DNA from 2 places in the Cereibacter sphaeroides 2.4.1 genome. Region 2 is predicted to be linked to the other one. Evidence: riboswitches for the same ligand, from Rfam matches in the RefSeq annotation. Region 2 holds a riboswitch; the other holds the start of a gene.

Region 1 (3,958 bases), 780 kb from region 2:
GCATCGGCATGGGCCTCGCCTTTGCCTTCATGTGGTCCTCGGCCTTCGCTTCGGCGCGCATCATCGTGGCGCAGGCGCCGCCCCTCAGCGCGCTCTCGCTGCGCTTCCTCTGCTCGGGCCTGATCGCGCTCGCCCTCGGCGCGGCGCTGGGACAGTCGGCGCGGCTCAGCCCTGCGCAGTGGCGCGGCGTGGTGATCTTCGGTCTCTGCCAGAACGCCTTGTATCTCGGGCTCAATTTCGTCGCGATGCGCTGGGTGAGCGCGAGTTTCGCCGCCATCGTCGCCTCCACGATGCCGCTCCTCGTGGCGCTGGCGGGCTGGATCTTCCTGCACGAGCGGCTGAGGCCCGTCACGGCGCTGGGGCTTCTGGCCGGGATGGCAGGCGTGGCGCTCATCATGGGCACGCGGCTGTCGGGCGGCGAGGATGCCCTGGGCTTTCTCCTCTGCGTCGCGGGCGTGATCGCGCTGACGGCGGCCACGCTGACGGTGCGGGTCGCCTCGTCCGGCGGCAACCTCCTGATGATCGTGGGTCTGCAGATGCTGGTGGGTTCGGCCGCGCTGGCGCCCGCGGCGCTGCTGACCGAGACCCCGCTCGAGGTGCAGTGGAGCGGCAGCCTCGTGGCGGCCTTCGCCTACACCACACTGGTGCCGGGGCTGCTCGCCACCTGGGTCTGGTTCCTGCTCGTCGGCCGGATCGGCGCCGTCCGCGGCGCGACCTTCCATTTCCTCAACCCGTTCTTCGGCGTGGCCGTGGCGGCGGTGCTTCTGGGCGAGCGGATGGGGATCTGGGACGTGGCCGGCGTCGTCGTGATCGCGGCCGGGATTCTCGCCGTGCAGCTCTCGCGCGTGCCCGAAGCCGCCCGGCGCTAGCCGATCGTCCCGCGCAGGCCGCCGGTCTGGCCGCGGTCGAGCAGCAGATGGTCGAGCAGCACGCAGGCCATCATCGCCTCGCCCACCGGCACCGCGCGGATGCCCACGCAGGGATCGTGGCGGCCCTTCGTCACCACCTCCACCTCGCGCCCGTCGGTCGTGACCGAGCGGCGCGGGGTCAGGATCGAGGAGGTGGGCTTCACCGCAAAGCGCACCACCACATCCTGCCCGGTCGAGATGCCGCCGAGGATGCCGCCCGCATGGTTGGTCAGGAACTCGGGGCCCTCGGGGCCCATGCGGATTTCGTCGGCATTGGCGCTGCCGGTGAGGCAGGCCGCGGCCATCCCCTCGCCGATCTCGACACCCTTCACCGCGTTGATCGTCATCATGGCCGCGGCGAGGTCGCTGTCGAGCTTGCCGTAGATCGGCGCGCCGAGCCCTGCCGGCACGCCCGAGGCCCGCACCTCGACGATGGCGCCCACCGAATCGTGCGCCTTGCGCAGTCCGTCGAGATAGTCGGCCCAGAGCGCGGCCGTATCGGGATCGGGGCACCAGAAGGGGTTGCGCTCGATCTCGTCCGCGTCGAACCGGGCGCGGTCGATAGCATGCGGCCCGATCTGGACCATGTAGCCCTCGATCCGCAGGCCGGGAACCAAGGCCGCCAGCGCCGCCCGGGCGACACCGCCCGCCGCGACCCGCGCCGCCGTCTCGCGCGCCGAGGAGCGCCCGCCCCCGCGATAGTCGCGCAGCCCGTATTTCCAGTGATAGGCGATGTCGGCATGACCCGGCCGGAAGCTCCGGGCGATCTCGCCATAGTCCTTCGACCGCTGGTCGGTGTTCTCGATCATGAGCTGGATCGGCGTGCCGGTCGAGCGGCCCTCGAAGGTGCCCGACAGTATCCTGACCGCATCCGGCTCCTGCCGCTGGGTGGTGAAGCGGTTCTGGCCGGGCTTCCGGCGGTCGAGCCAGTGCTGGATCGCCTCGGCCTCGATCGCGACGCCGGGCGGGCAGCCATCCACCGTCGCGCCGAGCGCGGGCCCATGGCTCTCGCCCCAGGTGGTGACGCGGAAGATGTGGCCGAAAGTGTTGTAGCTCATGACGTTCGTCCCCGTTTGGCCGAGCCATAGGGCAGATGCGCCCGTCGGGGAACCGGATTCTGGCGCAGGGCGCGGCTTTCCTGTTGCGGCGGCGGGCCGCCCCGCTATGGTCTGTCCCACCTCGGGGTGCCCGCAAGGGCTGAGACGCTGCGCGCGAACCCGTTGAACCTGACCCGGTTAGGACCGGCGGAGGGAAGGTGCATGGCTCCTCATCCCGTTCCGTTCCGCGTCGAAGAGGAGGATGAGATGAGACTTCCGATCGTTGCTTCCTGTGTTGCGCTGGCTGCGGGAACGGCCGCGGCCGAGACGCCCGTGCTGACGGTGCTGACCTACGACAGCTTCACCTCGGAATGGGGTCCTGGCCCCGCGGTCGAGAAAGCCTTCGAGGAGACCTGCGCCTGCGACCTGCGCTTCGTCGCCGCGGGCGACGGGGCGGCGCTTCTGGCGCGGCTCCAGCTCGAGGGCGCGCGGAGCGAGGCCGATGTGGTTCTGGGGCTCGACACGAACCTCACGGCGGCGGCGGCCGCGACCGGCCTCTTCGCTCCGCACGGCGTGAGCACGCCGCTCGATCTGCCGGTGGCCTGGGAGGATCCGGTGTTCCTGCCCTTCGACTGGGGCTGGTTCGCCTTCGTCCATGACCGCAGGATGGAAGATGTGCCGGCCTCGTTCGAGGAGCTGGCGGCGTCGGACTCCAAGATCGTCATCCAGGATCCGCGCAGCTCGACCCCGGGTCTGGGCCTTCTGATGTGGGTGGAGGCGGCCTACGGCGACCGCGCGCCCGAGATCTGGGAGGGGCTCGCCGACAATATCGTGACGGTGACGCCCGGCTGGTCCGAGGCCTACGGCCTCTTCATGGAGGGCGAGGCCGACATGGTGCTGAGCTACACCACCTCGCCCGCCTACCATCTGATCGCTGAGGAGGACGATACCAAGACTGCGGCCGCCTTCCGCGAGGGGCACTATCTGCAGGTCGAGGTGGCGGGCAAGCTGGCCGCGACCGACCAGCCGGAGCTGGCCGACCGCTTCATGGCCTTCCTGCTGGAGGAGCCGGTGCAGTCGGTGCTGCCCACGACGAACTGGATGTATCCGGCGAAGCTGCCCGCCGCGGGCCTGCCCGAGGGGTTCGAGACGCTGGTGCAGCCCGAGACCTCGCTTCTGCTGTCGGCTGACGAGGCGCTCGCCCTCCGGCCCGAGGCTCTGGCCGAATGGCAAGACGCGCTGGCGCGCTGATCGTCGCCGCGGCGCTGGCCGCGCTGACGCTGGGCCCGCTCGCGCTCGTGATGGCGCGGGCGGGCGGCGGCGCGCTCGGTCCGGCCGATTGGGCGGCAGTGCGCTTCACCGTCCTGCAGGCGGCACTGTCTGCGGTGGTCTCGGTTCTGCTGGCGGTGCCGGTGGCCCGCGCGCTCGCCCGCCGCAGCTTCCCCGGCCGTCGACTGATGATCGCGCTGCTGGGCGCGCCCTTCCTGCTGCCGGTGATCGTGGCGGTCCTTGGGCTGATCGCGGTTTTCGGCCGGGCGGGGCTGCTGAACCGGGGGCTCGAGGCCGTGGGCCTGCCCGCGCTTTCGATCTACGGGCTCCACGGTGTCGTGCTGGCCCATGTCTTCTTCAACATGCCCTTCGCCGTCCGGCTGATCCTGCAGGGCTGGCTCGCGATCCCGTCCGAGCGTTTCCGGCTGGCGGCCGCGCTCGGCTTCCGGCCGGCCGATGTGGCGCGGCATCTGGAATGGCCGATGCTGCGGGCGGTGGTGCCGGGCGTGGCGCTGGTGGTCTTCGTGATCTGCCTGTCGAGCTTCGCCGTGGCCCTGACGCTGGGCGGCGGCCCGCGGGCCACGACGGTGGAGCTTGCGATCTATCAGGCCCTGCGGTTCGAGTTCGACCTGGGCCGCGCGGCGCTGCTGGCTGCGCTGCAATTCGCACTCTGCGGGGCAGCGGTGCTGGCCACTGGCGCCCTGTCGCTGCCCTCGGCCTTCGGCGCAGGGCTCGACCGCGCGC
Region 2 (3,958 bases):
CCTGGCGCTGGCATCGGGCCCCGAAATTCCACGAATGAGGACCATATCTTGACCGATCCGGTGAAGGACCGCCTGACGCTGGCGCTCGAAGTGGCGGCCGAAGCCGGGCGCCTCGCGCTCGATTTCTTCGCCCGCCGCGAGAGCCTCGCGGTCGAGGCCAAGGCCAGCCCGCAGGACATCGTGAGCCGCGCCGATCGCGAGGTCGAGACGCTGATCCGCGCCCGCATCGCCGCGCGCTTCCCCGACGATGGGGTGCTGGGCGAGGAGCATGGCGCAGAGGAGGGCAGGTCGGGCTTCACCTGGGTGATCGACCCGATCGACGGCACCGCGCCCTTCCTGGCCGGGCTGCCGCACTGGTGCGTGGTGCTCGCGCTGCAGGAGGAGGGGCGCACCGTCGCGGGGGTGATCGAACATCCGCTCGCGCGCGAGACCTTCTCGGCGCAGCGGGGGCAGGGAGCCTTCCTGAACGGCGAGCGGCTCCGCGCGCGCGAGGATCTCACCATCGGCTCCTGCAACGTGGCGCTCGGCGCAAGCCACCGCACCTCGCCCGACTTCGCCTCGGCGCTGGTGCGCGAACTGATGCGGCGGGGCGGCATGTTCTACCGCAACGGCTCGGGCGCGATCATGCTGGCCTCGGTCGCGGCGGGCCGGCTCGGCGGCTATTACGAGCCGCACATGAACCCTTGGGACTGTCTGGCGGCCATGCTGATGGTCGAGGAAGCCGGAGGACGCACTGCCCCCTTTCCCGAAGACGCCGCCGGTGGCATGGTGCTCGTCGCCGCACCGAAGGTGTGGGACGATCTGACAGCCGTCGTGAAGGCAGCAGAGGGACAGGCAGGATGAAGGGAACGACAGGCGCCGCGCTTCTTGCGGCGGCTCTGGCACTGGCGGGCTGCGGCGGGGGCGCCAAGGCGCCCGAGGGACGCGGCGAGATGTCCGGGCAGCCCGAGGTGATGCGGATGGTGAGCGATTACGCCAAGCTCTACCATGTGCCGCCGTCGCTGATGCACCGGATCGTGAAGCGCGAAAGCGGCTACAATCCGGGGGCCAAGAACGGGCCCTATATGGGGCTCATGCAGATCCATCCCCAGACGGCCAAGACCATGGGCTATCGCGGCGCGCCCGAAAGCCTGCTCGACGCCAAGACGAACCTCACCTACGGCGGGAAATATCTCCGCGGGGCGTGGCTCGTGGCGCAGGGCGACGAAGAGCGCGCGATCCAGTGGTATCGCAACGGCTATTACTACGAGGCCAAGCGCCTCGGCCTCCTGGAAGAGACCGGCCTGCGCTGAGCGCGGGCGCCAGGATCCGCAGACGCTGCCCCGAGGGCGCAGGTCCACTGGAGGTCGCGGAGGCGCGGCTCCGGTGGCTCGTCCGTTTCGCCGGAACGAGATCCTCCCAGCACGAGCCGGCACTCCGCCGCCGGTCATCCGCGCTTCGCGAAATGCAGGGCGTGGCTGTCGGCTCGCCGTCCGCGCCTCCCGCACGGCCCTTGCGCCGGGCCGCGGCTTCGCGTTAAGCCTATCCGGAGTGACAGGGGCGTCCGGGACCTTCCCGGGCTGAGAAGCACCCTTTGAACCTGAACCAGGTCATGCTGGCGGAGGAAGTCGCGATGCTGCAGGTCCCGCACTTGAATGCATTTCGCCTCCCTCCGTCACGGAAGGAGAGCGATGGACGGCTGCGGAACCTATCTCGACACCATGCGGCGCGAGGCGCCGCTGGTGCAATGCATCACCAATTTCGTCGCCATGAATGTCGTGGCCAACGTGCTTCTGGCGGCGGGTGCCTCGCCCGCGATGGTGCATGACGCCGAGGAATCCGGCGAGTTCGCCGCCATTGCGCAGGCGCTGACGATCAACATGGGCACGCCGAGCCCCCGCTGGGTCGAGGGGATGGAGGCCGCGGCGCGTGGTGCTGCGGCGGCCGGGCGGCCCTGGGTGCTCGATCCGGTGGCGGTGGGCGCCACGGCCTTCCGCCGCGGCCTCGGTGCCCGGCTTCTGGCGCTGAAGCCCACCGTCATCCGCGGCAATGCCTCGGAAATCCTCGCGCTGGCAGGGGCCGAGACCCGGGGCAAGGGCGCTGACAGCGCCGATCCGGTCGCGGCCGCCGAGGCGGCGGCGCAGCGCCTTGCCGAAAGCTCGGGCGCGGTGGTCGCGGTGACGGGGCCGGTGGATTTCGTGACCGACGGCCGGCGCGGCATCCGCTGCGCCAACGGCCATCCGCTCATGCCGCGGGTGACCGCGCTCGGCTGCTCGCTGACCGGGATCGTGGGCGCCTTCGCGGCGACCCGGCCGCCGTTCGAGGCGACGGCGGCGGCGCTCGCCTTCTTCGGGCTCGCGGGCGAAGAGGCCGCAAAGACAGCGACCGGGCCCGGCAGCTTCCAGGTGGCTTTCCTCGACGCGCTCCACACCCTGTCGCCCGAGGCGCTCGACCGTGGCGCCAGGCTGGAGGCCGCATGAACCTCTCGCTCTATTTCGTGACGCCGGACGGGGCCGAGGGTCTCGAGCAGCTGGTGGCGGCGGCCGTCCGGGGAGGGGCCACGCTCGTCCAGCTCCGCGACAAGCACCGCTCCGACGCGGAGCTGATCCCGCTCGCGCGGCGGCTGGTGGCGGCGCTCGACGCCCAAGGCGTGCCGCTCATCGTGAACGACCGGATCGAGGTGGTGCTGGCCTCGGGGGCGGCGGGGCTTCATGTGGGGCAGGGCGATCTGGGCGTGGCCGAAGCGCGGCGCCGGATCGGGCCCGACCGTCTCCTCGGCCTCTCCGTCGAGGCGCCGGAGCATCTGGAGGCGCTGCCCCTCGGGATCGTCGATTATGTGGGGGCGGGGCCGGTGCGGGCCACGGCCTCGAAGCCCGACCATGCGCCTCCCATCGGCTTCGAGGGGCTTGCGCGGCTGGTGGCGGCGGCACCCGTCCCGGCGGTCGCCATCGGCGGGCTGGGCGCGGGGGATGCCCACGCGGTGAAGGCCGCGGGCGCGGCCGGCATGGCCATCGTCTCGGCCATCGGCGCGGCCGCGGATCCGGAGGCCGCCGCCCGGGCGCTGGCGCTCGAATGGGAGCGCGCATGATCCCGAACATCCTCTCGGTCGCGGGCTCGGACCCGTCGGGCGGCGCAGGCATTCAGGCCGACATCAAGGCCATCGGCGCGAACGGCGGCTATGGCATGGCGGTGCTGACGGCGCTCACCGCGCAGAACACGCGCGGCGTGACGGGGATCGAGCTGATCCCGCCCGCCTTCGTGACGGCGCAGCTGCAGGCGATCTTTGCCGATGTGCGGGTGGATGCGGTCAAGATCGGCATGCTCGGCACGGCGGCCGTCACCGAGGCGGTGGCGGCGGAGCTGGCGGGGCAGGCGGCGCCCATCGTGCTCGATCCGGTGATGGTGGCCAAGGGCGGCGACCGGCTTCTGGCGGCCGAGGCGGTGGCGGCGCTGCGCAGCAGGCTCATGCCGCTCGCGCGGATCGTCACGCCGAACCTGCCCGAGGCGGCCGACCTTCTGGGCGAGGCCGAAGTGTCCGACCGTGCCGGGATGGAGCGGCAGGCGCGCGCCCTTCTGGCGCTGGGGCCCGCCGCGGTGCTGCTCAAGGGCGGGCATCTGGCGGGCGCGGACTGCCCGGATCTCTATCTCGACCGCGACCGGGCGGAGTGGCTGGTCAGCCCCCGCACCGACACGCGCAACACGCACGGGACGGGCTGCACGCTCTCCTCGGCGCTGGCCACGCAGCTCGCGCTGCTGGGCGATCCGCTGGCGGCCTGCCGGGCGGCCAAGACCTATGTCTCGCGCGCCATCGCCGGCGCCGAGGCGCTTTCGGTCGGAAGCGGGCACGGCCCCACCGACCATTTCTTCCTGATGAGGAGCCCTTCATGAAACGCGCAGCCCTTCTGGCCCTCCTGCTGCCGGCCCCCGCCATGGCCGAGCCCCTGACCGTGGTGCTCGACTGGTTCGTGAACCCCGACCA

Evidence for each region. Region 2 has a riboswitch for thiamine pyrophosphate ahead of thiM (hydroxyethylthiazole kinase). Riboswitches for the same ligand answer to the same signal wherever they lie in the genome.
Region 1: another riboswitch for thiamine pyrophosphate. It lies ahead of thiB (thiamine ABC transporter substrate binding subunit); the one in region 2 lies ahead of thiM (hydroxyethylthiazole kinase).

What each region holds. Positions count from the first base shown of each region.
Region 1 is NC_007493.2:3,166,732-3,170,689, forward strand. Features, by position in the region: gene RSP_RS15325 (DMT family transporter) at 1-869, shown strand, start outside; gene aroC (chorismate synthase) at 866-1,966, opposite strand; TPP riboswitch at 2,079-2,178, shown strand; gene thiB (thiamine ABC transporter substrate binding subunit) at 2,213-3,196, shown strand; gene RSP_RS15340 (thiamine/thiamine pyrophosphate ABC transporter permease ThiP) at 3,172-3,958, shown strand, end outside.
Region 2 is NC_007493.2:2,386,171-2,390,128, reverse strand. Features, by position in the region: gene galE (UDP-glucose 4-epimerase GalE) at 1-38, shown strand, start outside; gene RSP_RS11565 (inositol monophosphatase family protein) at 49-843, shown strand; gene RSP_RS11560 (lytic transglycosylase domain-containing protein) at 840-1,292, shown strand; TPP riboswitch at 1,526-1,623, shown strand; gene thiM (hydroxyethylthiazole kinase) at 1,671-2,459, shown strand; gene thiE (thiamine phosphate synthase) at 2,456-3,067, shown strand; gene thiD (bifunctional hydroxymethylpyrimidine kinase/phosphomethylpyrimidine kinase) at 3,064-3,867, shown strand; gene RSP_RS11540 (ABC transporter substrate-binding protein) at 3,864-3,958, shown strand, end outside.